Regions from separate parts of the Streptomyces collinus genome, predicted to be linked through region 2. Evidence: riboswitches for the same ligand, from Rfam matches in the RefSeq annotation. Region 2 holds a riboswitch; the other holds the start of a gene.
What was found. Region 2 has a riboswitch for thiamine pyrophosphate ahead of thiO (glycine oxidase ThiO). Riboswitches for the same ligand answer to the same signal wherever they lie in the genome.
Positions count from the first base shown of each region.

Region 1: it holds a riboswitch for thiamine pyrophosphate, as region 2 does, so the genes downstream of both, RFN52_RS29110 (thiamine ABC transporter substrate-binding protein) here and thiO (glycine oxidase ThiO) in region 2, are expected to answer to the same signal.

Region 1 is NZ_CP133771.1:6,343,963-6,358,084, forward strand. It holds partial or broken gene RFN52_RS29075 (transposase family protein) at 1-262, shown strand, start outside; gene RFN52_RS29080 (RNA polymerase sigma-70 factor) at 294-1,217, opposite strand; gene RFN52_RS29085 (carboxymuconolactone decarboxylase family protein) at 1,360-1,833, opposite strand; gene RFN52_RS29090 (DoxX family protein) at 2,010-2,396, shown strand; gene RFN52_RS29095 (DUF7660 family protein) at 2,636-3,205, shown strand; gene RFN52_RS29100 (hypothetical protein) at 3,412-3,813, opposite strand; partial or broken gene RFN52_RS40250 (DUF6414 family protein) at 3,843-4,409, opposite strand; gene rlmN (dual-specificity RNA methyltransferase RlmN) at 4,768-5,874, shown strand; TPP riboswitch at 5,899-6,005, shown strand; gene RFN52_RS29110 (thiamine ABC transporter substrate-binding protein) at 6,130-7,167, shown strand; gene RFN52_RS29115 (ABC transporter permease) at 7,143-8,807, shown strand; gene RFN52_RS29120 (ABC transporter ATP-binding protein) at 8,807-9,826, shown strand; gene RFN52_RS29125 (maleylpyruvate isomerase family mycothiol-dependent enzyme) at 9,851-10,645, shown strand; gene RFN52_RS29130 (LAETG motif-containing sortase-dependent surface protein) at 10,707-11,396, opposite strand; gene RFN52_RS29135 (LOG family protein) at 11,543-12,664, opposite strand; gene RFN52_RS29140 (VOC family protein) at 12,689-13,096, opposite strand; gene RFN52_RS29145 (hypothetical protein) at 13,225-14,122, opposite strand, start outside.
Region 2 is NZ_CP133771.1:2,339,501-2,353,622, reverse strand. It holds gene RFN52_RS10575 (class II 3-deoxy-7-phosphoheptulonate synthase) at 1-1,341, shown strand, start outside; gene RFN52_RS10570 ((2Fe-2S)-binding protein) at 1,507-1,740, shown strand; gene bfr (bacterioferritin) at 1,750-2,226, opposite strand; gene RFN52_RS10560 (sulfite oxidase-like oxidoreductase) at 2,402-3,052, shown strand; gene RFN52_RS10555 (deoxyribonuclease IV) at 3,057-3,935, opposite strand; gene pknB (Stk1 family PASTA domain-containing Ser/Thr kinase) at 3,994-5,931, opposite strand; gene RFN52_RS10545 (thiazole synthase) at 6,025-6,822, opposite strand; gene thiS (sulfur carrier protein ThiS) at 6,825-7,025, opposite strand; gene thiO (glycine oxidase ThiO) at 7,022-8,194, opposite strand; TPP riboswitch at 8,192-8,303, opposite strand; gene RFN52_RS10530 (avidin-fold protein) at 8,356-8,706, shown strand; gene RFN52_RS10525 (NAD(P)/FAD-dependent oxidoreductase) at 8,739-9,980, shown strand; gene RFN52_RS10520 (Rv2175c family DNA-binding protein) at 10,091-10,456, shown strand; gene thiE (thiamine phosphate synthase) at 10,816-11,475, shown strand; gene metF (methylenetetrahydrofolate reductase [NAD(P)H]) at 11,597-12,520, shown strand; gene RFN52_RS10505 (SCO2102 family sporulation regulator) at 12,577-13,524, shown strand; gene RFN52_RS10500 (phytoene desaturase family protein) at 13,581-14,122, opposite strand, start outside.

The DNA.
Region 1 (14,122 bases), 4.0 Mb from region 2:
GAAGACCGTAACGATCGCCGACGGCGGCTACCGGGGAACGGGACTGGTCATTCCTCACCTCCGTAGCAGCGCGGACGAAGAACTCCCCGGCTGGAAGCAGGCACACAACAAGAGCCACGAGCAGGTCAGGGCCCGGGTCGAGTACGTCTTCGCCCGCATGAAGAGCTGGAAGATCTTGCGTGACTGCCGCCTCCGCGGCGACGGCGTGCACCACGCGGTGCGCGGCATCGCCCGCCTGCACAACCTCAACATCGCCGGATAGGCGAACGAGCCGGCCCCCGCCGGTCCCGGGGTCACTTCATCTGCCGGCGAGTCTGTTTCACCTCGCCGTCGATGGCCCAGGCGTCGGCAACCGGTCCGAGGTGGCCTAGCTTGTCGGGGTTGATCACCGAGCGGATGGTCTGGATCTGCCCGTCGAGCACGTCGAGGGCGAGGGCATGGAGGACCTTGCCGTCCCGGTCGCGGGATATGGCGCCGGGCTGGCCGTTGACCTCGTGCGCCTCGAACGTCACATCGATCCGGGCCAGCAGCGGGAAGACGGAGGCCAGCAGCCTGGCCACGTTCTCGGCGCCGACGACGGCCCTGGCCAGCTGCGGGGCCTTGCCGCCGCCGTCCCCGACCAACTGCACGTCGGCGGCCAGTAGATCCCGTAGGCCGGCGACATCGCCTTCGCGGAGGGCGTCGAAGAACCGCGTCGCCAGCTCCTGCCGCTGCTGACGGTCCGCTTCGAACCGCGGCCGCCCGGCCTCCATGTGCCGCCGTGCACGTACCAGCAGCTGCCGGCACGCCGCCTCCGAACGCCCCACCGCCGAGGCGATGTCGTCGAACCCGAAGCCGAAGACCTCCCGCAGCACGAACACCGACCGCTCCAGTGGGCTGAGTCGCTCCAGCAGCAGCAGCGCCGCCATCGACACGGAGTCGGCCAGCTCGGCCGAGCGCGACGGATCCTGGTACGGATCGCTTAACAGTGGCTCGGGGAACCACGGGCCCACGTACTCCTCCCGCCGCACCCGCGCGGAGCGCAGCACGTCGATCGAGATCCGCGTCACCGTGGCGGACAGAAACGCCTTGACCGATGTGGGAAGGGTCGTCGAGCCGTCGAAGCGCAGCCATGTCTCCTGCACCGCGTCCTCGGCCTCGCTCACGCTGCCCAGAATCCGGTAGGCGATCGAGAACAGCAGGGGCCGCAGCTCCTCGAACTTCTCGACCTTGTTCACTCCGCATCCTCCTTGAGGTCCCACCCGGTCGTATTTCGCGGCACGGGCACGTTCTGGTGATCTTGTGGTCCGTCGGCGGTGCTGTGCAACGCCCCGTGCCCGGGGCCTGTGACAGTGCCCCGGGCGGGTCATCGACAGCCGTTCAGTGGAACTGCCCGATCTCGTAGTCGCCGGCCGGCTGTTGGGCGATGATGTTCAGCCGGTTCGCCGTGTTCATGAAGCAGACCAGGACTACCAGGGCGGTGAGCTGTTCCTCGTCGTAGTGCTTCGCGGCACGTGCCCAAACGTCGTCGCTGACTCCGCCGGCCGCGTCCGCGACCCGGGTCCCCTGCTCCGCCAGCTCCAGCGCGGCACGCTCGGCCTCGGTGAAGACGGTTGCCTCCCGCCAGGCCGTCACCAGATTCAGCCGCACCGGTGTCTCGCCTGCCGCGGCGGCCTCCTTGGTGTGCATGTCGATGCAGACGGCGCAGCCGTTGATCTGGCTCACGCGCAGGGCCACGAGCTCCTGTGTCGCGGTCGGCAGCGGCGACTCCTTGAGCGTCTTGCCCGCCGACATGAGGTGCTTGAGGGCCTTGGCGGCGGTCGGGCTGGCGAAGTAGTTCAGTCGCGCGTCCATTGCGTTCTCCTCCGTGCTCGTGGTGGCTACACCCCCTGGGACGAGACAGCCCGACGCCCTGTGACACGGAGGCATGTGATCCACGTCTCCCCGAGCTCGGATGTTCGGAGATGTCACAGGCGGGGGCGCTGTCTCGTCCCAGAGGAAGCAGGCAATCCTCGATCAAGGAGCTGATGATGAACCTCGCACTCTGGATGGTCGCCGGACTGATGGCCGCCGTCTGCCTGACCGGCAGCTCCAAGATGTTCGTGCCCAAGGAGAAGCTGGCCGCCTTGGGCGGCACTGCCACCCGATGGGTCGAGGACTTCAGCCCCGGTGCCCTCAAGGCCATCGGCGCCGTCGAGCTCCTGGCCGCGGCGGGCCTGATACTGCCCGCCGCACTCGACATCGCGCCGGTTCTGGTGCCGCTGGCCGCAACCGGACTGGTACTGCTGTTCGCCGGCGCGCTGACCATGCGCCTTGGCCGTGGCGAGAGAGTGACGATCGCGGGCGATCTGATCTACCTCGCCCTAGCCCTCTTCCTGGCGTGGGGCCGCTTCGGCCCCGAGTCCTTCACCGGCTGACCACCCAGGTCGGCGTGAACCGGTCGCCGAAGGCGCGCAGGCTCACCCCGGTGAACGGACTCCAGCACGGCTCCGCTGCCGTATTCACGCCAGCCACGACCCGAGATATCGCAATCAAGATCACTTACGGGACAGCTCTTAGGCGCAAGCTGGGTTGACCGACGTCGACGGCCCCCTGTGATCGACCTGATAAGGATGAGGCCAGAGGTCCAAGTACGCGATGACCGGGGGACGCGCGCATGACGGAGTACACGTGGCCGAACGGTGTGGGGGATCCGACGCCCGAGGACATACGACGGGCCTGGCCGGCAACCGTGACCGCACTGCCAGTGGGCGCCGCCGTGACCGGCAAGGTCATCGGCCGACAGCCATTCGGCGTGTTCGTAGAGATCGACGGGGTGCCCGACGCGGTGGGCCTGGCGGAGATCTTCGGTTCACCGCCCGGAACCGTCCCTCCCCCGCTGGGGTTCGCTATCAGTGGGAGCGTGGTCGATCACGCGGAGCGCAACTTCCAAGTCAGGCTCAGACTCGATGACTGGGGAGACGAGCGCGAGCCCCTCCCACTGGAGCCTAACGAGCGCCTTGGCGACCGCGAAGCCCTAAGCGGCTTTCTGAGGCGTCTTCGGCAGGACTATGAAGCGAGCGGCGACCAATGGGAGAACGGGACGCTGGGCAGCTTCCTGGAGGCTCTGGAAGCGTGGGTGGCCGATGCCCCAGGGTGGTACGCGAACCACGGCCAGGAGCTCCCGCCTGAGGGCGACTGGGCGTTCATGGCACGGGCCCTCAGCGCAGCGCGGTTCTACGAGTGACGCCGTGCCCCTTGCGTGCCCGATGAGGAAGCGGCCAACGGGGAACAGCGGGGGGTTTCGGCGAACGGTCCGAGAACCCGCAGGTCAGCGTTACGTCAGGTCAGGCCGGGGCCGCGTACGCGATCTTCCAACAGGTGCTCCAGGACCTGGTGGTGACGCTTGACTCAGCCATGGAAACTCCAGCCCAAAGCCGCTCCGCCGGCCTGTTACTCGCGCAGAGCGACGATGCTGGAACTGCGTGGAATTGTACGGTAAACAGCGAAAGGGATCAGCGAAAATCCGGGATGCTGGGGCAGGTCGATAAATCCCATGCCTCCCAAATGCTTCATGAGTCCATTGATGCTGTCTGCGAACTTCCCTCTATCTACGGCCCCGTCGGGGTTGAAGAAATTGAAATCCGGAACTGTCGTATCTTTGGGGGCGTAGCTCCCCACGCTACCGACAAGGGTCCATTCTTGTGGCTCCGTTCCGTACCGCGCGAAGAGGATGTCCGCCTCGGTGTCCAGATACTGCCGCCCTTCTTGCAACCGAGACCCGATCAACACGTTCCCCGAATCAACCGGGGAGAGGTTGATATGTAGTCCAGGCGCAAAGATTCCTCTGGCCATGCGGATAATCGAGCGGAGAGAATTGCCGTCTAACCGCCAGGGCCTTGGAAGTCTACGATGGCGTCTTCTAGCTGTCGTTCCGGCTGCACCTGGCCAGGCCTGGGTCGAGGCCCCTGGTGTCCCGACTTCCCCTTACCTTGCGGAGTCTTCTTAGGTGCATCCGCGAGGTCGCCCCCGATGCCCTGTAGCCCGAGGGCGACCGAAGCATACGCTGAGAAAACGCTAGCAGCGTACCGAGTGTCAAAGAGTGACCCCATTGCTGTGATGCGCACGAGTGAACCGGGCGGTGCGATTCGCTCCAAGTCCCCTGAATCCCACTGGGAAGGATCTGCTGCCTCCTCTGAAATATCTCGGAGCAGGCCTTCCGACTCCAACGCCGATTCCAATGTGGGGAAGATGGCGTCGCCGAGAGATTTTTGCGTGTAGCGCTCATTTCCGGCGACTTACAAGTGCTGAGCAACGCTCCTCGGGCCTATCGTGTATCGCTTTTTCTGACTGCTTGTTTCTCGTTCCTCTTCCGGCACTCCGCCGTCGAGCTGAGCGAGCATGGCCCGGACCTTATCGGTGTCTACGTACAAGAATTCGCGCAGAATCAAGCGGCACTCCCTCGCCGATAGCGGACTCAGATCCTATCTGCGGCTTGCTGACGTTGTGGCTTGTTTGCGAATATGGCACCAAGTGCCTATGCGCTGTCGGCGCCGGTCATGCCATATCCAGCGGTCAACCATGGCGTGGGCCGCCAGTCGCAGGGGTGACTCACCGCTGCCGCAACGAACCACGTATCCCGCCTCACGCCGCCAGGCTTACAAGGCAGCGATCGCGACCGCCGAGCCCCCTGGGTCGTCGCTGGGCCGTGCGAGGCCGACCAACGACGACAGACGGCGATCACGGGTGACCGTCCCCACCCAGCTCTGGCCTGGGCCCGCCGAGTTGATCTGCGACACTGGGAGGGTTATGCCGAAGCCCGGAGAACTCACTTTCGTCGCCCCCCGCGGAGCCAAGAAGCCGCCGCGGCATCTTGCCGATCTCACTCCTGCCGAGCGCAAGGAGGCCGTTGCCGCTGTCGGGGAGAAGCCGTTTCGTGCCAAGCAGCTCTCGCAGCACTACTTCGCGCGGTACGCGCATGATCCGGAGCAGTGGACCGATATTCCGGCCGGTGCCCGGGGGCGGCTGCAGGAGGCGCTGCTGCCCGAGCTGATGACCGTCGTGCGGCATCTGTCGACCGACCAGGGCACCACCCGCAAGACGCTGTGGCGGCTGTTCGACGGGACGCTCGTCGAGTCCGTCCTGATGCGCTACCCGGACCGGGTGACCATGTGCATCAGCTCCCAGGCCGGGTGCGGGATGAACTGCCCGTTCTGTGCGACCGGGCAGGCGGGGCTCGACCGGAATCTGTCCACCGCCGAGATCGTCCACCAGATCGTGGACGGGATGCGGGCCCTGCGCGACGGGGAGGTCCCTGGCGGGCCCGCGCGGCTCAGCAACATCGTCTTCATGGGCATGGGCGAGCCGCTCGCCAACTACAACCGGGTCATCGGATCCATCCGCCGGCTCACCGACCCCGAACCCGACGGCCTCGGCCTGTCCCAGCGCGGCATCACCGTCTCCACCGTCGGTCTCGTCCCGGCCATCCACCGGTTCGCCGACGAGGGCTTCAAGTGCCGCCTCGCCATCTCGCTGCACGCCCCCGACGACGAGCTGCGCGACACCCTCGTGCCGGTGAACACCCGCTGGAAGGTCCGGGAGGTGCTGGACGCCGGCTTCGAGTACAGCGCCAAGTCCGGGCGCCGGCTGTCCATCGAGTACGCGCTGATCCGGGACATCAACGACCAGGCGTGGCGGGGCGACCGGCTCGGGCGGCTGCTCAAGGGCAAGCCCGTGCACGTGAACCTGATCCCGCTGAACCCGACGCCCGGTTCCAAGTGGACCGCCTCCCGGCCCGAGGACGAGAAGGCGTTCGTGGAGGCGATCGCCGCTCATGGTGTGCCGGTGACGATCCGGGACACCCGTGGTCAGGAGATCGACGGGGCGTGTGGTCAGCTCGCGGCCACCGAACGGTAGTCTGACCGCCGTAAGAACATCTGCATATTCCGACAGGGGAGCGCCACAGCGCTGAGAGTGCGGCACACGGCCGCAGACCCTCCGAACCTGGCCCAGGTCATTCTGGGTAGGGAGATCGGTCATCACTCGAGCTGTTGCGCCCTGCCCGGGACCCCGGAAGTCCCGGGCGGGGCCGCGTCTTCTCCTGGTCACTCCAGGAGGAATCCAGTGGGCAACAACACCAAGCGGCTGACGGCGGCGGTCGTCGGTCTCGGCATGGCCGGCACGCTCGCCGCGTGCGGGTCGTCCGACGGCGGCCAGGGGTCCGGCGACTCCAAGACCGTGACGCTCGTCAGCCACGACTCGTGGGCCGCGTCCAAGGACGTCATCGCGGCCTTCGAGAAGCAGTCCGGGTACAAGGTCCGGGTCCTCAAGGACGGCGACGCCGGGCAGGCCGTGAACAAGGCCATCCTGACCAAGGACAACCCGCAGGGCGACGTCTTCTTCGGCGTCGACAACACCCTGCTGTCCCGCGCCCTCGACAACGACCTGTTCCAGTCGTACGAGGCGAAGGGGTCCGAGCGGATCAAGGCCGATTACCGGGTCGACCGGGACGAGCACCGCGTCACCCCCATCGACACCGGCGACATCTGCGTCAACTACGACAAGAAGTACTTCGCCGACCACAAGCTGGAGCCGCCGAAGAGCTTCGACGACCTGGTCGAGCCCCAGTACAAGAACCTGCTGGTGACCGAGAACGCCTCCGCCTCCTCGCCCGGCCTCGGCTTCCTGCTCGGCACGGCCGCGCAGTACGGCGACGACGGCTGGGAGGGCTACTGGAAGAAGCTCAAGGCCAACGGCGTGAAGGTCGTCGACGGCTGGGAGCAGGCCTACAACGAGGAGTTCTCCGGCTCGGCCGGCGGGAAGAAGGCCAAGGGCGACCGGCCGCTCGTCGTGTCGTACGCCTCCTCGCCGCCCGCCGAGGTCGTCTTCGCAGACCCGAGGCCGAGCACCGCCCCGACCGGGGTCGCCGAGGGCACCTGCTTCCGGCAGGTCGAGTACGCGGGGCTGCTCAGCAACGCCAAGAACACCAAGGGCGGCAAGGCCCTCCTCGACTTCCTCATCAGCGAGAGGTTCCAGGAGGACATGCCGATGAACATGTTCGTGTACCCGGTGCGCGAGGGCGCCCAGGTGCCGCCGGAGTTCGTGAAGTACGGGCCGCAGGCGAAGGACCCGGAGACCATGGCCCCGGCGAAGATCGCTGACCACCGTGACCAGTGGGTCAAGTCGTGGACCTCACTCGTACTGAAGTAGTCGCGCGCAAGCGGGGCGCGGCGGCGCGGTTCGCTCTGCTGGCCGCGCCCGTCGCGTTCTTCGCGGTCTTCTTCGCCTACCCCGTCGCCGCGATCGTCGCGCGCGGTCTGAAGACCGACGGGACCTGGCACCTCGGGCGGATCGGGGAGGTGCTGGCGCAGTCCGACGTCCGGCACGTGCTGTGGTTCACCACCTGGCAGGCGCTGGTCTCCACCGCGCTCACGCTGATCGTCGCGCTTCCCGGCGCGTATGTCTTCGCGCGTTTCGACTTCCCGGGCAAGCACGTCCTGCGGGCGGTCGTGACCGTGCCGTTCGTGCTGCCGACGGTCGTCGTCGGTACGGCCTTTCTGGCGCTGGTCGGGCGGGGCGGGCTGCTCGACGACCTGTGGGGCGTACGCCTGGACACCACTGTGTGGGCGATCCTGCTCGCGCACGTCTTCTTCAACTATGCCGTCGTCGTCCGGACGGTCGGCGGGCTCTGGGCGCAGCTCGACCCGCGGCAGGAGGAGGCCGCACGGATGCTCGGGGCGTCCCAGCTGAAGGCATGGCGGCAGGTGACGCTCCCCGCCCTCGCCCCGGCCGTGGCCGCCGCGGCGCTCATGGTCTTCCTGTTCACCTTCACCTCCTTCGGTGTCGTGCAGATCCTCGGCGGGCCCACCTTCTCCACCCTGGAGGTGGAGATCTACCGGCAGACGTCCGAGATCTTCGACCTGTCCACCGCGGCCGTGCTGACGCTGATCCAGTTCGCCGCGGTCGGGGCGATCCTCGCCCTGCACGCCTGGACCGTGCGGCGGCGGGAGACCGCGCTGCGGCTGGTGGACGCGTCCGTGACCGCGCGCCGGCCGCGTGGCGCGGGGCAGTGGGCGCTGCTGGGCGGGGTGCTCGTCACCGTCGCCGTGCTGCTCGTGCTGCCGCCGGCCGTGCTGGTGCAGCGGTCCCTGGGCGCGCCGGGCTTCGGCTACTACCGGGCACTGACCAGCGAGGACGGCGGAGTCTTCCTGGTCCCGCCGATCGAGGCGATCGGCAACTCCCTGTCGTACGCCGTCGCCGCCACGCTCATCGCCGTGGTGATCGGCGGGCTCGCCGCGGCCGCGCTCACCCGCCGGGACGCCGGGCGGTTCGTGCGCGGCTTCGACGCGCTGCTGATGCTGCCGCTCGGCGTGTCCGCTGTGACCGTCGGCTTCGGGTTTCTGATCTCCCTCGACGAGCCGCCGCTGGATCTGCGGTCCTCCTGGATCCTCGTGCCGCTCGCGCAGGCCCTGGTGGGTGTGCCGTTCGTCGTGCGGACCATGCTGCCCGTGCTGCGGGCCGTGGACGTCCGGTTGCGGGAGGCGGCCTCGGTGCTGGGGGCCTCGCCCTGGCGGGTGTGGCGGGAGGTGGACCTGCCGATGGTGCGGCGGGCGCTGCTGATCGCGGCCGGGTTCGCCTTCGCCGTGTCCCTCGGGGAGTTCGGCGCGACGGTGTTCATCGCACGGCCCGACAACCCGACGCTGCCGGTGGCCGTGGCCCGGCTGCTGGGGCGGCCCGGTGACCTCAACTACGGCCAGGCGATGGCCCTTTCGACGATTCTGATGGTGGTGTGCGCCGTGGCCCTGCTGGTGCTGGAGAGGCTTCGCACGGACCGGACGGGGGAGTTCTGATGCTGCTGGCTCTGCACGCCGCGACGGTCCGCTTCGGCGGGCGGGCGGTGCTGGACGCCGTCGATCTGGAGGTCGCCGAGCACGAGATCGTGTGTGTGCTCGGGCCCAGCGGCAGCGGCAAGTCGACCCTGCTGCGGGCGGTGGCCGGGCTACAGCCCCTGGACTCCGGGCAGGTGGTGCTCGACGGACGCGACCAGGCGGGCGTGCCCGCGCACAGGCGCGGTGTCGGGCTGATGTTCCAGGACCACCAGCTGTTCCCGCAGCGGGACGTGGCCGGGAACGTCGCCTTCGGGCTGCGGATGCACGGCGGGCCGAAGCGGCAACAGGCCGAGCGGGTAGGGGAGTTGCTGGACCTGGTGGGGCTGCCGGGCGCGGGCCGCCGGGCCGTCGCGATGCTGTCCGGCGGGGAGCAGCAGCGGGTGGCACTGGCCCGGGCCCTCGCGCCGAGCCCGCGGCTGCTGATGCTGGACGAGCCGCTCGGACAGCTCGACCGGTCGCTGCGGGAGCGGCTGGTCGTCGAACTGAGGGAGCTGTTCGGCCGGTTGGGCACGACCGTGCTCGCCGTGACCCACGACCAGGGGGAGGCCTTCGCGCTGGCCGACCGGGTCGTGGTGATGCGGGATGGGCGGATCGCCCAGTCCGGTACGCCTCTTGAGGTGTGGCAGCGGCCCGCCGACGCGTTCGTCGCCCGCTTCCTCGGGTTCGAGAACGTGGTCGAGGCGACGGTCGGGGCGGAGGCCGCGGACACGCCCTGGGGCAAGGTGCCGGTGCCGGAGGGCGCCCCGCAGGGCACCCGGACCCTGCTGGTGCGGCCGGCCGGGGTGCACCTGGTGCCCGCGGACTCGGGCCTGCGCTGCACGGTGGCCGCGCGTACCTTCCGGGGCACGCATGTCGCCGTGCGCCTCCAGCCCGAGGGCGCACCGCGCCTGGAGGCGGCGTGCGCGCTGCGGGCGGCACCGGAGGTCGGGGACGAGGTGGGCGTGGAGTTCGACGCGGCGGAAATCGTGGTGCTCGGCTGATCGTCCCCGCCTAGGGTGCGAGGCATGACGCCACTCGCGCACGACCGCTACTGCGACGAAATCGCCCATCAGATCGCCCTGTTGCGGCAGGTGGTGACCTCCGGGGCAGACCTGTCCGGCACCGTGCCCACCTGCCCCGACTGGTCGCTGGAGGAACTCGTCCGGCACACGGGCGGCGCGCTGCGCTGGGCGGAGCTGATGGTGCGGACCCGGGCCGCGGAGGAGGTGCCCGAGGAGCAGGTGCCCGGCGTGGCCGGTCCCGAGGCCGTCGGTGACGCCGCCGCACTGGACGCCTGGCTGGCGGAGACGGGCGAGCAGATCGTCGCCACGCTCCGGGAGGCCGGACCGGACGCGAAGGTGTGGGGCTGGGCCGGGATACAGAGCTCCGGGTTCTGGGCCCGCAGGATGACGCACGAGATCACCGTGCACCGCGCCGACGCCGCCCTCGCCGCCGGGCTGCCCTACGACGTCGCGCCCGAGGTCGCCGCCGACACGATCGACGAATGGCTCCAGATCGTGGAGCACGTGCAGCGGACGGAGCCGCGGGACGTGGTGAGGGAGCTGGTCGGCCCGGGCAGCAGCATCCATCTGCACGCCACCGACACCGGGCCGGACCTGAACGCCGAGTGGGTCGTCGAGCTCACCGAGGACGGTGTCCGCTGGCGCCGGGGCCACGAGAAGGCCACGGTCGCGCTGCGCGGGCCGCTCACCTTCGTGCTGCTCGCGTTCTACCGCCGGCTGCCGCTCGACGCCAAGGAGCTGGAGGTCCTGGGCGAGCGGGAGTTGCTGGAGTTCTGGCTGGAGCGGGCCACCTTCTGAGACGGGACGTGGCCCGCCCCCGGTCGGGGGACGGGCCACATCAATGGGTGTGCCGCGGGCGTCAGCTGTCGCTGTTCGCCCCGCGACGGCGCATGCCGAAGAACACCGCACCGCCACCGACGACGACCAGGGCCGCCGCGATGCCGGCGATGATGCCGGTGTTGGAGTCGGCACCGGTCTCAGCGAGGTTGGAGTCACCGGCCGGGGCGGGCACGTTGCCCGCGGGGGAACTGCTCTGGCTTTCCGACGGCTCCGGAGCCGGGCTCTCGCTCTCCTCGGCGGGCTTGGAGGGGGAGGCCGACGGGGTCGGCGTCGCCGGGGGAGTCGAAGCCGGGGGCTCCTCCTCCTTCTGGCAGGCCGTGGCCGGGGTGACGAGGTTCGGCTTGATGTCCTCGTCGACGTAACGAGCGGCCTTGACGTGGACGCGGTACTCGGCGTTCGGCTGCCAGGCCTCGGCGAAGGTGATGGTGGTGCCTTCGCGCGAGCCCTTGACCACCTGCGTACCGACCTTCTTCGCGTCGGCGCCGTTGTTCTGCAGGTACACGGTGACCGTGGCCGGGATGCCGGCGGGGTCGACGTCGGTGACGGTGATGACGCCCTTGTCACCGTCGCACTTCGCCTCGGCGGAGAACTCGCTGATGTCGCAGGCGAGCGCGTTGCCGGCGGTGCCGAGCGCGAGCGCGGCCGAGGCGGAGACGACACCGAGGACGCGCACGGCACGTGCGCGGCGGGATACGGACAGAACTGCCACGTTTGTCCTTTACAGGATTGCTAAAGCGGGGGGCTGAGGCAGTGTTGACTGGACATCAGCACTACCGGGAGGCTCTCAGGTCTATAAGCGTCGCATAAGTAGTGTCAACGCATATGCAGGCTGCAAGCACTTGCTTTGCCGTCTTATTAACCGCCGAGACGTTTCAACGCCTCCGGCGCCTCCTCGATCCGGTCCACCAGCGCGATCCGCGCCTCCATCGAGCGGCCCTGGGCCAGCGACCGGAGCAGCGGCCACGCGGGCAGCTTCTCCGTCCAGTGCACGCGGTTCACCAGCACCATCGGCGTCGGCTCGCCGCGCGACTCGTAGTAGTTGGGCGTCGCGTTGTCGAAGATCTCCTGCAGCGTCCCCGCGGCGCCCGGCAGGAAGACCACACCCGCGTTGGACCGGGCCAGCAGGCCGTCCTCGCGGGTGGCGTTGGCGAAGTACTTGGCGATGTGGGAGGCGAAGGCGTTCGGCGGCTCGTGGCCGTAGAACCAGGTCGGGATGCCCACCGAGCGGCCGCCCTGCGGCCAGCGCGTGCGTATCTCGAAGGCCGCCGAGGCCCACTGGGTGATCGACGGAGTGAAGTGCGGTGCCTTGCCCAGGAGTTCGAGCGACTCGGTGAGCATCTCGTCGTCGAAGGGGGCCGCGTACGCGCCGAGGTTCGCCGCCTCCATCGCGCCCGGGCCGCCACCGGTGGCGATGGTGAAGCCGGCGCGGGCCAGCTCCCGGCCGAGGCGTGCAGCGCCCGCGTACTCCTCGGTGCCGCGGGCCATCGCGTGTCCGCCCATGACGCCCACGACCCGGGCGCCGGACAGGAGTTCGTCGAGCGCGTCCGAGACGGAGTCGTCGTGGACCGAGCGCAGCATCGACGCGTAGATGTCGCGGTCCGCCTTGGTGCGCTGGAACCAGGCGTAGGCGAGGGCGTCGGGCGTGGCCTCGTAGCCGTCGGCCAGCGACGCGAAGAGTTCGTCCGGGGAGTAGACCAGGCCGCGGTAGGGGTCGAACGGCAGGCCCGGGACCGGCGGGAAGACCAGGGCGCCGTCGGCTCGGACCTTCGCGTCCGCGTCCTCGCGCATGGCGCAGCCGAGGAAGACCGCGCCCGCGGTGTCCGTGGTGAGCAGCTCGCGCGTACGGTCCGTCAGGTCGACGGCCTGGACGCGGTGTCCGGCGAGGGTGCCGCGCGCCGAGACGGTGGCGTCGAACTCCTCGAGGGTCTCTATCTCACGGTCGTCGTGGTGGGCCGCATGGGCGGGCATCGTCTGCACTCGCCCATGCTGGCACAGCCGCCGTCAGCCCTGGACGGCCGCCGGGTCCATCCACACGACCTCGAAGGTGTGGCCGTCCACGTCGTCGAAGGCGCGGCCGTACATGAAGCCGTGGTCCTGCGTCTCGCCCGAGACGGAACCGCCCGCCGCGACCGCCTTCTCGACCAGCTCGTCGACCTTCTCGCGGCTCTCGGCGCTCAGCGCGATCAGCACCTCGCTGGTCTTCGTCGAGTCCACGATGTCCTTCTTCGTGAACTGCGAGTACTTCTCCTTGGTGTGCACCATCACCACGATGGTCTCGCTGATCACGACCGAGGCGGTCGTGTCGTCGCTGAACTGCTCGTTGATCGTGAAGCCCAGCTCCGTGAAGAACTTCTTCGAGGCGCCGAGGTCGCCGGTGCACAGGTTCACGAAGATCATCTGCTGGTACATGCGAGGTCTCTCCCATCAAGTCCGTGTCGTTACGCGGGGATAGACCGGGCGCCGGCCCGGAACTCATCGCCGTGCGGAGATTTTTTCGTACGAGTTTTCCTGCGGGCTTCCGGCGATCGCGGCGGGACTCAGCGCGCCAGGGGGAGCGCCGCCAGTTTCGCGACCGTCAGGGTGAGCGGACCGAACACGGCGAGCAGCGCGACGGCGCGGAGGGCGGCGGCGCTGCGCAGCGCCGTAGCGGGAGCGCCGAGCCGCATCAGTGCGGCGGTGGTGTCGGCGCGGGCCTGCCGGGCCTCGACGGCCGCCGTGAGGAGCGTCGCCGTGGTGCACCCGGTCACGAGCAGCACGCCGAGGGTGGTGAGCGGGCCGAGCGAGAGCCCGTCCGGGGCGTGCAGCAGCGCCATGGCCCAGGCGGCGGACAGCACCGCGCAGACGACGCCCAGGGGGCGCCCGATGCGGACGGCCTCCGCCATGAGGATGCGGCCGGCCAGCAGCCGCAGGGCACCGGGGCGGGCCGACTGGAGCAGCCGTCCGCACAGATGGGTCAGGCCCGGACCGGCCAGGGCCAGGCCGACGGCGCACAGCGCCCAGCCCGCCAGCACGCCCGGGGAGGCGCCGGAGAAGGAGAGGTCGGGGGGTGTCGGAGCGGTACGGCTCGTGTAGCTCACCACGGCGAGGCCCGCGGCCAGCACGGTGATGCCCCACGGCAGACCGGAGGGGGCGGCGACGGTGTCCGGCAGGGCCGCGTCGGAGGCCTCGTCGGGAACGTCGGGCGCCGCGGGAACCGGGTGCCGGGCCAGGGCCCCGGCGGGGCTGATGGCTCCGGCCGCGTCCGGCGCCGCCGCGTGCGCGCTGAGCCGCTGGGCGGGATCGCCGGCCGGGCCCCGTGCGCCGGCCGCTCCCGGTGCGGCCGGGAGCGGCGCCGCGGGCGGAGCGCCCTCCGCGCCCGGGTCCATGGCGCTCGGGTCCACGGCGCCCGGGTCCATGGCGCCCAGGTCCACCGCGGGCGGTCGAGCGGGGTCCGCG
Region 2 (14,122 bases):
GCTAAGACCAGCGCCTCCGCTGGCAACACCTGGCGAGATCTGCCCGCGGCGCAGCAGCCCGAGTACCCCGACACCGAGGCTCTGCGCGCAGTCGTTGCGGACCTCGCGTCGTATCCGCCGCTCGTCTTCGCGGGCGAGTGCGACCAGCTGCGCGCCCGGTTGGCGGCCGTCGCCAAGGGAGAGGCGTTCCTCCTCCAGGGCGGCGACTGCGCCGAGGCTTTCGACGCGGTGTCCGCCGACCACATCCGCAACAAGCTGAAGACGCTGCTCCAGATGGGCGCCGTGCTCACGTACGCCGCGTCCGTGCCGGTCGTGAAGGTCGGCCGCATCGCCGGCCAGTACTCCAAGCCGCGCTCCAAGCCGACCGAGACCCGCGACGGCGTGACGCTGCCGACCTACCGCGGCGACTCCGTCAACGGCTTCGACTTCACCGAGGCCGCGCGCGTCCCGGACCCCGAGCGGCTGAAGCGGATGTACCACGCGTCCGCCTCCACGCTGAACCTCGTGCGCGCCTTCACCACCGGCGGCTACGCCGACCTGCGCCAGGTGCACGCCTGGAACCAGGACTTCGTGAAGTCGTCCCCGTCGGGCCAGCGCTACGAGCAGCTGGCGCGCGAGATCGACAACGCGCTGAACTTCATGCACGCCTGCGGGGCCGACCCGGAGGAGTTCAAGACGGTCGAGTTCTACGCCTCGCACGAGGCGCTGCTGCTCGACTACGAGTCCGCGCTGACCAGGGTCGACTCGCGCACTGGCCAGCTGTACGACGTCTCCGGGCACATGGTGTGGATCGGTGAGCGCACCCGGCAGCTGGACCACGCGCACATCGAGTTCGCCTCGAAGATCCGCAACCCCATCGGCATCAAGCTGGGTCCGACGACCACCGCCGAGGACGCGCTGCAGTACATCGACCGTCTCGACCCGGACCGCGAGCCGGGCCGCCTGACCTTCATCGTCCGCATGGGCGCCGACAAGGTCCGCGACAAGCTCCCCGAGCTGGTCGAGAAGGTCACCGCCTCCGGTGCCACCGTCGCCTGGATCACCGACCCGATGCACGGCAACACCTACGAGGCGGCCTCCGGGCACAAGACCCGCCGCTTCGACGACGTGCTCGACGAGGTCAAGGGCTTCTTCGAGGTCCACAAGGCCCTCGGCACCCACCCGGGCGGCATCCACGTGGAGCTGACCGGCGACGACGTCACCGAGTGCGTGGGCGGCGGCGACGAGATCTTCGTCGACGACCTGCACCAGCGCTACGAGACGGCCTGCGACCCGCGGCTCAACCGCAGCCAGTCGCTCGACCTGGCGTTCCTCGTGGCCGAGATGTACCGGGACCAGTGATGTACAGGGGCCAGTGACGGGTCCGCCTCTTACCGGGGCATGGACTGGGGCGCGGATCACACGATCCGCGCCCCTCTCCACTTTTGTGCCCCGGACCCGACGGGTAAGGTTAGGTTAGCCTCACCGATCAACGGGGACGGCATATCTGAGAACGACCCGTCGGAGGTGAACCGCGTGTACGTCTGCAGTTGCTTCGGGATCACCGAGCAGCAGGTCAAGCAGCACGCGGACGGCGGCGCCTGCACCCCCCGCCAGATAGCCTCCGCCTGCAAGGCGGGCACGGACTGCGGGTCCTGTGTGCGCCGTATCCAGGCGATCCTGGGCAGGGGAGCCTGCCCTCGCCGTGATCTGGCCGACCGGGGCGAGCCGGTCCTCACGGAGCTGGAAGACGCCGCCTGACCGGCAGCCCTAGCTCGGCTGCTCGATCTGCTGCGCGATGTACAGCGCCTCACCGAGCTTTTCGATCAGCTCCAGCTGCGTGTCCAGGTAGTCGATGTGGTGCTCCTCGTCCTCCAGGATCGACTCGAAGAGGTTCGCGGACGTGATGTCGCCCTTGCTGCGCATCACCTCGATGCCGCGCCTGAGCCGGTCGATCGCCTCCACCTCGACCTGCCGGTCCGCCTGGAACATCTCGGTGACCGTCTGGCCGACTCGTACGTGGAAGAGCCGCTGGTAGTTGGGCAGGCCGTCCAGCATGAGAATGCGTTCGGTGATCTTGTCCGCGTGCTTCATCTCATCGATGGACTCTTCACGCGTGTACTTGGCGAGCTTGGTCCAGCCCTTGTTGTCCTGGATCCGGTAATGCAGCCAGTACTGGTTGATCGCCGTCAGCTCGCCGGTCAGCTGCTCGTTGAGGAATTCGAGGACCTCGGGGTCGCCCTGCATCGCAGAGGCTCCTTCCACGCGGGGGAACTGGCAGGTTGCGCCGCATGATTCCACTGGTGAAGAAGATCGTCCAGTAAGTCTGCACTTAGTAAGTAAGGGCATGCTTAGTTGAGTTTGCCCCTTTTCGAAGTGAGCCCGGTCAGGGGCATCACCCGGGGTCTGTCAGGATGGAGTCATGGGTCAGCCGCTGGAACACGAATCGGGAGAAGGGCGCGATCCAGCAGGAGCGACGCAGCCGGAGCTCCCCCCGGGACAGCGGCTGCAACGCGGCTGGCCGGTCACGCACTACGGACCCGTCCCCAAGTTCCGGCCCGAGCGCTGGGAGTTCCGGGTCTTCGGCGCCACCGCGGGCGGCGGCAAGCACTGCTGGACCCACGAGGAGTTCACGGCCCTGCCCCACACCACCGTGGTGGCCGACCTGCACTGCGTGACGAAGTTCAGCATGCTGGGCGCCGAGTGGGGCGGCATCCCCGCGCGCACGCTCCTCGACCTCGCCCCGCCCGCCGACGACGTCACCCATGTGATGGTGTGGGCCGAGTACGGATTCAGCTCCAACCTGCGCCTGACCGACTTCGCCGACGAGCAGGTCCTCTTCGCCACCCACAAGGACGGCGAACTGCTCACCGCCGAGCACGGCTTCCCGCTGCGCCTGATCGTGCCCCACCTCTACGCCTGGAAGGGCCCCAAGTGGGTGCGCGGCGTGGAGTACATGACCGCCGACCGGCGGGGCTTCTGGGAGGAGCGCGGCTACCACAACATCGGCGACCCCTGGCAGGAGCAGCGCTACTCGTACCAGGAGTTGCCCGGGGACGGCCCCGACCTCTGACGGCTCAGCCGTCGCGCAGCTTCTTCAGCCGTTCCACGTCGGCCGCGTGCCCCTGCTTGCCGCCCGGCGTCTCGATGATCAGCGGCACCCCCTCGGTCGCGGGGTGCGTCATCAGGGCGCGGAACGGGTCCTCGCCGATGTGGCCGACGCCGATGTTCTCGTGCCGGTCCTTGTGGGCGCCCACCACGTCCTTGGAGTCGTTGGCGTGGATCAGTTTCAGCCGGCCCTCGCCGACGGTGTCCACCAGCAGGTCCAGCGTCTGGTGCATGCCGCCGGGGCCGGTCAGGTCGTGCCCCGCGGCATAGATGTGGCAGGTGTCCAGGCACACGCCGAGCATCGGGTGGGCGTCCAGCGCCTCGAAGTACGGGCCGAAGTCCCACGTCCGCGAGCACAGCGAGGCGCCCTGCCCGGCCGTCGACTCCAGCAACAGGTACGGGTCGTCGTCGTGGGTCAGCTCGTCCAGCAGCGGCAGCAGGTGCTCCCGTACCTGCTTCAGCGCCACGGACCGCTCCCGGCCGCCGGTCGCGCTGCCCGTGTGCACGACCACCCCGTGCGCCCCGATCTCCCGGCCGCGCCGCAGCGAGTGCCGCAGCGACTCCACCGACCGCTCCACGGTCGCCTCGGTGTGCGAGCCGAAGTTGATCAGGTAGGGGGCGTGCACATACGCCGGGACCGACTCGGCCGCGCACGCCGCGCGGAACGCCTCGTCCTGCTTCGGGTTACCGGTCGGCGTGGCCCAGCCGCGCGGGTTGGCGACGAAGACCTGGACGGCCTCCGCCTTCAGGTCACGGGCGTACGACAGGCCTACGGAATGGAGCCCGCCGGCCACGGGGACGTGACCGCCCACGGGGTTGCGGGAGGGGCCGGACAGCTGACTGTTCACCCGTTCAGGGTGTCATGCGTCCGGCCCTGCCCCGGCCGCGGGCCGCCGCCCGTGCCCCTCACCTGATCTTGATGGTGATCGTCGAGCCCTTGGGCGCCGTCGCACCGCCGTCGACGGACTGGCTCTTGACCTCGTCGCCGAACAGGCCGAGCAGACCGCGGTCCTCGTCGACCTGGAATCCGGCGCCCTCCAGCGCGCGCGTGGCGTCGTCGACGCTGGCGCCGACCACGTCCGGGACCTCGACCATCTCGGGGCCCTTCGACAGCGTCAGCGTCACGGTGTCGCCCTCGGCCGCCGTGCTGCCGGACTTCGGCGTCTGCCGGACGACCTGGCCCTTGTCGTACTCGGAGGAGTTGACCCGCTCGGTGGCGATCCTCACCTTGAGGCCGGCCTCGGTCAGCTCGGACCTCGCGTCGGCCTCGTCCGAGCCGGTGACGTCGGGGATGTCGATGGGGCTGCCCTTGCTGACGACCAGCGCGACGGCCGTGCCCGAGCGCACCTTCGTGCCGTCGGCCGGCCGCGCGGAGACCACCGAGCCGCGCGGTACGTCCTCGCTGAACTCCCGCGTGACCATGCCCGGCTCCAGCCCGCCCTCCTTCAGCAGGGCACGCGCCTCGTCCAGCTTCTGGCCCGCCAGAGCGGGCACCCGCACGGTCTCGGGGCCGTCGGAGACGGTGATGCTCACCGAGTCGTTGCCGCGGATGCGCTCCCCGGCCTTCGGGTCGCTGCTGATGATCTGGCCGCGCTCCACCGTGTCGCTGTAGGCGTGCTCGACCTTGCCGAGTTCGAGACCGGCGTCCTCCAGCCGGTTCTCGGCCTGCTCCTGCGTCTTCGCCAGCAGCGGCGGGACCTCGGTGAACTGGCCGGAGTTGATGTACCAGACGCCCGCGCCGATGCCCAGCACGAGCAGCACGGCGACGACGATCGCCGCCGGCCCGCGCCGGGACCCCGGGCGGCGCCGGGACGGCGGGGGCGGCGGCGGGGACGCGAACCGGCTGGTGCGGTCGAGGGCGGCCCCGGAGGCCTCCTCGTCCTCGTTCACCGGCAGCGGGCGCGGTGTGGTCAGGGCGCGCGGGATCACGGTCGTCCGGTCGTCGCCGTTGTCGTGGTCCACCGCGAGGGCCTGCGGCGGCACGGCGTCCAGCTGCTCCTCGCTCAGCCGGCCGCGTCCGTCGCGGACCTGCGCGAGCAGCGCCACCGCGTCGTGCGGACGGACCGCCGGGGTGCGGGCCGTCGCCGAGGCCACCAGCTCGTCCAGCTCGTACGCCATCCCGGGCACGGCGGCCGAGGGCGGGGGCACGTCCTCGTGCAGGTGCTTGTAGAGGATCACGGCGGGGGAGTCCCCGTCGTGCGGCTTGTCGCCCGTCAGCATCTCGTACAGCATCACGCCGCACGCGTACACGTCGACGCGGGGATCGGCGGTGCCGTCCTCTATCTGCTCCGGGGCGAGGTACGAGACCGTGCCGAGGACGGTGCCGGTGGTGTTCGTCACCGTGTCCACGGCCCGGACCAGACCGAAGTCGGCGACCTTGACCCGGCCGTCGTCCCCTATGAGGACGTTCTCGGGCTTCATGTCGCGGTGCACGAACCCGGCGCGGTGGGCGGCGCCCAGAGCGGCCAGCACCGGCTCCAGGATGTCCAGGGCGGCGCGCGGCTGCAGGGCACCGCGCTCGCGCAGCACGTCACGCAGCGTGCAGCCCGCCACGTACTCCATCGCCAGGTACACGTACGAGCCGTCGGTGCCCTGGTCGAAGACCTGCACCACGTTCGGATGGGCCAGCCGGGCCACCGACTTCGCCTCGCGGATGAACCGCTCGACGAACGAGGCGTCGACCGCGAGCGCGGGGTGCATCACCTTGAGCGCGAGGACCCGGTCGAGCCGGGTGTCCACGGCCCGGTAGACCGTGGCCATCCCGCCGACCGCGATCCGCGCGTCGATGCGATACCGGCCGTCGAGCACCTGCCCGACCAAGGGGTCCTGAAGGGTCGTGTCCACGCAGGCGAGTGTACGAGCCGCCACCGACAGCTCTCCCGCCCCGCCCGATTTCGGGGCGGGACTGCAGCCGACCTGTGACGTGTGGACAAGTCCCTACTGGAAAGCGGGCCGTTCCGGGTCCAGGGCGGCCCTGCCCTCCGTCGGCGACGACGCCTCCGCGAAATGCCGCCGGGGGATCCGCCCGGCCCGGTACGCCAGCCGCCCCGCCTCCACCGCGTGCCGCATGGCGTCGGCCATCAGTACGGGTTCCTGGGCCCGCGTCACCGCCGAGGCGAGCATCACACCCGCGCACCCCAGCTCCATCGCCAGCGCAGCGTCCGAGGCCGTACCCGCGCCCGCGTCCAGGATCACCGGCACGCGCGCGTGCTCCACGATCAGCTGGAAGTTGTGCGGGTTGCGGATCCCGAGACCGGAGCCGATCGGCGAGCCCAGCGGCATGATCGCCGCACAGCCAGCGTCCTCCAGCTTCCGGGCGAGCACCGGGTCGTCGTTGGTGTACGGCAGCACCGTGAACCCGTCGTCGACCAGCGTCTCGGCCGCCTCCAGCGTCTCGATCGGGTCCGGCAGCAGCGTGCGCTCGTCGGCGATGACCTCCAGTTTGACCAGGTCGGTGCCGAGGGCCTCGCGCGCGAGGCGGGCCGTGAGGACGGCCTCGCCGGCGGTGAAGCAGCCCGCCGTGTTGGGCAGCACCCGGATGCCGAGCCTGTCCAGGACGGACAGCACCGAACCGTGCACCGAGGCGTTCACCCGGCGCATCGCGACGGTCGTCAGCTCCGTCCCCGAGGCGACGAGCGACCGCTCCAGCACATCCAGGCTCGGCGCCCCGCCCGTGCCCATGATCAGACGGGACGTGAACGACGTACCACCGAGGACGAACGGATCGTCGGCCATGGTCAGCCTCCTTGGACGGCCGTGAGGACTTCCACCCGGTCTCCCTCGGAGAGCGGCGTGGCGGGCCACTGCCTGCGCGGGACGACGGTCTCGTTGAGGGCGGCGGCCACGCCCGAGGGCGAGGCGGTGAGCGACCTCACGACGCTGTCCAGAGCGGTGCCGGGCCGGACGTCCCGGGGCTCGCCGTTGACGGAGATGTTCATGCGGGCTGCTCCGTGAGTGCGGTGGCGGGACTGAAACGCTTCGGCGTGAAGGCGCGCGCCTCCTCGGGGAGTTCGCCCGTCGCCAGGACGTGCGCCATGGCGTCGCCGGTCACGGGTGTGAGCAGGACGCCGTTGCGGTAGTGCCCGGTGGCCAGCAGCAGGCCCTCCAGGCCGGTGGGTCCGAGCAGCGGGGCGTTGTCGGGGGAGCCGGGCCGCAGCCCGGCCCGGGTCTCGGTGAGCGGCAGTTCGGTGATGCCAGGGACCAGCTCGTGCGCGTCGCGCAGCAGCTCGTACACGCCGCCCGCGGTCACGGTGGTGTCCCAGCCCAGCTCCTCGCTGGTCGCCCCGACGACGAGTTCGCCGCTCTCGCGCGGCACCAGGTAGACGTGACTGCCGCGCACCACCGCGCGCACGGTCCGGCTCAGGAACGGCCCGTGCCGCAGCGGCATCGTCAGCCGCAGGACCTGCCCCTTCACCGGCCGCACCGGAGGCAGCACGTCCTCCGGAACCCCGGCGAGCCGCCCGCTGAGGCTGCCCCCGGCGAGCACCACCTGCCCGGCGGCTGCCTCGGTCCCGTCGGCCAGCACGGCACCCGCGGCCCGGTCCCGTACGACGGTCAGCCGCTCGGCCCACGTCCGGTGGACGACCACGCCCGCCCGCTCACAGGCGGCGACCAGGGCACCGGCCAGCCGCCGGGGGTCGATCTGGTGGTCGCCGTCGACCCGCAGCCCGCCGCGCACGCCCGGCGCGAGCATCGGCTCCAGACGCCGGCACTCGCGCCCGGACAGCCACTGCGACTCCAGGCCCGACTGCTGCTGCAAGGCGTGCAGTTCGCGCAGGTGGGCCCGGTCGTCGGCGTCGAGGGCGACAGCGAGCGTGCCGCAGCGGCGGTAGCCGAGGTCCTGGCCGGTCAGCTCGGTGAGCTCGGCGGCGAAGTCCGGGTAGCGCCGGGCGGAGGCGAGGTTCAGGCCGAGCAGGGTCTGCTCGCCGTAGTGCAGTTCCGTGACGGCGGCCAGCATGCCGGCCGCGACCTGTGCGGCCCCGCCGCCCGGCTCGGGGTCGACGACGGCCGTGGCGAACCCGCGCTGCGCGGCCCGCCAGGCCGTGACCAGGCCGATGATCCCGCCCCCGATGACGAGGACGTCCGACGATGTGGACGTAGGCGACATGGGCGTCCAGCCCCTCCCTTCGCCGGCATGACCCGGATCAGGTTCGTACGGTCGGAGGCCGCCAGCCTCCCTCTCAGCCCGGTGCGTCCGGGCTCCCGCGAGTGCTTTACGTTGGCCACCCTAGCCCGATGCCCCGTGCCGCAGTAAGGGAGCCTCCGTCCATGTCCCGGTCCCTCGACGGTCTCGTCCTCGCCCCGGTCGCCGACCAGGCACCGGGCCAGGTGGGCACCCGCACCCGCTTCACGTACCACGAGCGGCAGGGCGAGATCTGGGCCGAGTACGCGGGCGGCGACGTCGTACGCGGCCATCTCGTGGGTACCCGGGAAGGTGACCGGCTGGACTTCCGGTACGTCCAGCTCAAGCGGGACGGGACCACTTCCTCGGGGCACTGCGTGTCGGCGGTCGTGGAGCTGCCCGACGGGCGGGTGCGGCTGGAGGAGACCTGGGAGTGGGAGTCCCAGCAGGGCAGCGGCACGAGCGTTGTGGAGCAGGTCACGGAGCATGAGGACTGACTGACAATTCGTCAGGTGTCTATGGTGATCAGGTGAGCGAGCAGACGCAGGAACCAGGTTCGTCCGCGCCGCGGCGCGTCGTCGTGGCGGGTGCGGGCATGGCCGGGGTGCAGACCGCCGTCGCCCTGCGCGAGCGGGGCTTCACCGGTGACGTGATCCTGCTCGGCGCCGAGCCCCACCAGCCCTATGACCGGCCCCCGTTGTCCAAGGCCGTCCTGCTCGGCAAGTCCGAGGGTTCCGCCTTCGACGTCGACTTCGAAGCCCTCGGCGTCGAACTGCGGCTCGGCTGCGAGGTGCTGGGCCTGCGCCCCGCCGACCATGAACTGGACACCGAGGACGGACCCGTGCCGTACGACGTCCTGGTCGTCGCGACCGGCGCCGAACCGGTCCGGCTGCCCGGCGCGGAGGGCGTGCCCGGCGTGCATCTGCTGCGCACCCTGGACGACGCCGAGCGGCTGCGGCCGGTCCTGGCCCGGCGGCACGACATCGTGGTCGTCGGCGCGGGCTGGATCGGCGCCGAGTTCGCCACGGCCGCCCGCGAGGCGGGCTGCGCGGTGACCGTCGTGGAAGCCGCGGAACGGCCGCTCGCCGGAGCACTGCCCGCCGAGGTCGCCGCCCCGATGACCGGCTGGTACGCCGACGCCGGGGTGACCCTGCGGACGCACGCGCGCGTGGAGCGCGTCGAGCCGGGCGCGGTACTCCTCGACGACGGCTCGCGGCTGCCCGCGGGCGCCGTGGTCGTCGGCATCGGCGCCCGCCCCGCGACGGCGTGGCTGGCCGGTTCCGGGATCGAGCTCGGCTCGCACGGAGAGATCGTGGCCGACGAGCATCTGCGCACGTCCGTGCCGGACGTGTACGCCGTCGGCGACTGCGCCTCCTTCCCCTCGGGGCGCTACGGCGAGCGCCTGCTGGTCCACCACTGGGACAACGCCCTCCAGGGGCCGCGCACGGTCGCCGTGAACATCGTCGGCCGGGCCACGGGGGAGACGCCGGCGGTGTACGACCCGGTGCCGTACTTCTGGTCCGAGCAGTTCGGGCGGTTCGTCCAGTACGCCGGGCACCACGCGGCGGCGGACACGATCCTGTGGCGGGGCGACCCCGCCGGACCGGCCTGGACGGTCTGCTGGCTGCGCGGCGAGCGGCTGGTCGCGCTGCTGGCGGTGGGCCGGCCCCGGGACCTGGCGCAGGGCCGCCGCCTGATCGAGTCGGGCACCGCGATGAATCCGGTGCTGCTGGCGGATCCGGCCAGGCCCATGAAGGCGGCGAAGGCCTGACATCCGGCGCCCTCGCAGGCCGCCCGGACGGCCCTGCCGGGCCCGGCGCGTCCGCCCGCGTGGACCGTGCCGACTTCCGACTGTCAGTGGCAGATGGCAGGCTGGTTTCCGTGACCGAGATTGACGCAAAGATCGATGCTCTCGTCCCCGCCTGGCTCACCCTCCCCGACATCGCCGAACAGTTCGGCGTCGAGGTGACGCGTGTGCGGCAGCTGGTCAAGGAAGGCCAGCTCATCGCCGTACGCCGCGGTGAGAACCGCGCGCTGCACGTTCCCGCCGCCTTCATCGACGGGGACAAGGTCGTCAAGGGCCTGTCCGGGACCTTGACGCTCCTGCGGGACGACGGCTTCACGGACGAAGAGATGCTGGAGTGGCTCTTCACCCCGGACCCCAGCCTGCCCGGCACCCCCGCGCAGGCGCTCAGTGAGAATCGCGGCACGGAGGTGAAGCGCCGCGCCCAGGCGCTCGCGGTCTGACCCGGCCTCGACCGGACAGCCGTCCGGCGCCGTGCGAGCGGGGCCGGACCTGAACAACCGCCCGAAGGGGCCGTGACCCGAGGGGCCACGGCCCGGGGGTGGCCCGTGCCCGTCCGGGCCGGTGGGCGTCCCCGCGGGAGCAGCGGGACGGCCACCGGGGTCGTGGCGGCACCCGCGGGCAGGCGTAGGGTGCCCGAGGCGTTCGCAGCGGGACACGGCGCTCCCGCGCCGCTCGCCGCCGGTCCCCGCGCGGGCGCTCCCGCGCGCCGCCGACGCACGGACGGGCTCACAAGCCCGCACGCCGCCGACGCACGGACCGGCCCACCGGCCCGCCCGCCACGACACCCAGGGGGACATGCATGACCGGCACCGCCGCCGCCACCGCCCGGGCCCAGCTCGCCGACGCCCGGGTCTACCTCTGCACCGACGCGCGCAAGCGGCAGGGCGACCTCGGCGCGTTCCTCGACGCCGTACTGTCCGGCGGGGTCGACATCGTGCAGTTGCGGGACAAGGGCATGGAGGCCGGCGAGGAGCTGGAGCACCTGGCTCTCTTCGCCGACGCCTGCGCCCGGCACGGCAAGCTGCTCGCGGTCAACGACCGGGCGGACGTCGCGCACGCCGCCGGCGCCGACGTGCTGCACCTCGGCCAGGGCGACCTCCCCGTTCCCGCGGCCCGCGCGCTCCTCGGCGACGACGTCCTGATCGGCCGCTCCACCCACGCCGAGTCCGAGGCCGCCGCGGCCGCCGTCCAGCCGGGCGTGGACTACTTCTGCACCGGCCCCTGCTGGCCGACCCCCACCAAGCCGGGCCGTCACGCGCCCGGCCTGGACCTCGTCCGGTACACCGCCGCTCTCGGCACCGACCGCCCCTGGTTCGCCATCGGCGGCATCGACCTCGGCAACCTCGACCAGGTCCTCGAAGCGGGCGCCCGGCGCGTCGTGGTCGTACGGGCGATCACCGAGGCCGACGACCCGGGGGCCGCGGCGGCCGTGTTCGCGAAGCGGCTGCGGGAGGTCTAGGGCCTGTCCGAACGGCAGGCCCGGCCGAGACGGTTGTCCAAGGGGTGGACAACAAGGGGACAATCCGGGCAAATCCCGGCCCATGGTTGGGGGACCGACCTCCCCTGGCTAACCTGCCGGTATGGCCCTCGGCACCGCATCCATCAGGTCGGACCACGCCCGCACCGTCCGCGACATGCTCGCGGCCGGCAAGACGACGTACTCGTTCGAGTTCTACGCCCCCAAGACCCCGAAGGGCGAGCGGAACCTGTGGAACGCGCTGCGCCGGGTCGAGGCGGTGGCGCCCGACTTCGTCTCCGTGACCTACGGCGCGGGCGGTTCCACCCGCGCGGGCACGGTCAAGGCGACCGAGGCGATCGCCTCCGACACCACCCTCACCCCGATCGCCCACCTCACCGCGGTCGACCACTCGGTGGCCGACCTGCGCAACATCATCGGCCAGTACGCCGACGCCGGGATCCGCAACATGCTCGCCCTGCGCGGCGACCCGCCCGGCGACCCCATGGGCGACTGGGTGCCGCACCCCCGCGGTCTCGCCTACGCCGCCGAACTCGTGGAGCTGATCAAGGCGTCCGGCGACTTCTGCGTGGGCGTCGCCGCCTTCCCGGCGATGCACCCGCGCTCCGCCGACTGGGACACCGACGTCCGCCACTTCGTCGACAAGTGCCGGGCGGGCGCGGACTACGCCATCACGCAGATGTTCTTCCAGCCGGAGGACTACCTCCGGCTGCGCGACCGGGTCTCGGCCGCAGGCTGCGACACCCCGATCATCCCCGAGATCATGCCGATCGCGAGCGTGAAGACCCTGGAGCGGATCGGGTCCCTCACCAACGCCGCGTTCCCGGCCGCCCTGAAAGAGCGGATCCTCACAGCAAAAGACGATCCGGCCGCTGTACGCTCCATTGGTATCGAATTCGCCACGGAGTTCTGTGCGCAGCTGCTCGCCGAGGGGGTGCCCGGCTTGCACTTCATCACGCTCAACAACTCCACCGCGACACTGGAAATCTACGAAAACCTTGGCCTGCACCATCCATCGCAGGCCTAGACCGTTCGCATCGGTATACGACACACTGCGTAGCGGCCACTGGGAGAGGGGCGTACATGGGCTGGGCGGTCCTCTACATCGCGTTCGGCATCGTCGCGCTGTGGCTGCTGGGCGAGGTGCTGCTGCAGTACAAGGCGCGGCTGCGCTGGCGGCTGCTGGCCTTCGCCGGGTTCCTCGGTGTCGTCGTCGGTGTTCTGATCCCGTCGGTCGTCGTGATCGGCCTCGGCGCGGCCGCCTTCGCCGTCGGGCAGACCTACGTCACCCTGTCGTTCCGCAGCGGCTTCGCGGCCGGCTGGGCGATGAACGCGCCCGCGCTGGGCGGCAGCAAGCGCCGCCGCGGTGAGCGCGGCCGCCAGGAACCGACCCTGGAGGTCTCCGGCCTGGAGGCCGAGGGCGGCTACGACGACGAGGCCGGCGCCTACCGCCGCGACACCGCCGCCTACGGCCAGGACGACGACTACGACCGCGACGACGTCTTCACCCCCGCCCGCCCCGCTCACCAGCCGACGGCCGCCGAGACCACGGCCGTCTACGAGCCGCAGCCCATGCCGGAGGACACCGGCTCCTACGGCACCTACGACAGCGGGTACCAGGCCACGGGACAGCAGGCCCACGACCAGTACGCCGCCCAGGCCGCCGACCAGTCCTACGCCTACGACTACTCCGGCTACGGCCAGCAGCAGGGCTACGACGCCACCGGCCAGCAGCAGTACGCCGCCTATTCAGACCCGTACATCGGTTCGTCGAACTACGGCCAGGGCACGTACGACGGCACCTACGGCGACCAGCAGTACTACGGCCAGCAGCAGGGCTACGACGCCACCGGCCAGCAGCAGTACGCCGGCACCTACGGCGGCGAGACCCCGCCCGGCGGGGTGTGGGTCCCGCAGCAGCGCAACACCGACGAGTACGGGCAGGAGCTGCCGCCGGAGCAGCCGTACCCGTACCAGGGTGGCGGGCAGCAGCCGCAGGGCAACGGCTTCGACGAGCAGTACCGTTTCTGAGGCGCAGGTCGCGCCGAGGCGTCTTCCGGGGCTTCGGTCCCGCCGGGGCGTCGCGTTCACTGCGAGCCGCGGAACTCCGGCCCCTCCACGATCAGCCCCGCGACCAGCGCGCCCGACATGCCCGCGTGCGGCAGTCCGCCGCCGGGGTGCGCCCAGCCGCCCACGGTGAACAGGCCGGGCACCCGTGTGCCGTTGGACGGATGCAGCAGCTGCCCGCCGGCCGCCGCCAGGGCCGGCACCGGCACCGCCCCGCCCTCCGCACCCGTCTCGTCCGCGGTGTCGGCCGGGGTGCGTGTCTCATGCCAGAGGAGGCGGTCGCGCAGACCGGGTACGGCCCGTTCGGCGGCGGTGATCATGTGGTCCACGAGGTCGCCGTGAGGTGGGCCGGGCCGCGCGGGCACCGCCGTCGTGACGGTGACCGCCTCGTGGTCCGCCGGAGCCGGGCGGGGGTCGTCGGGCCGTAGCACCGTGACCGTCGGACGGCGATTCCCGGCAGCCGTGCCGAACAGGGCCTCCAGCTCGGCCTCGCGGTCCGGGGTGTGCACCACCGTGCGGTGTGCCGTGCCCGCGGGGCGGGGGCCGCGCAGGGCGAGCAGGA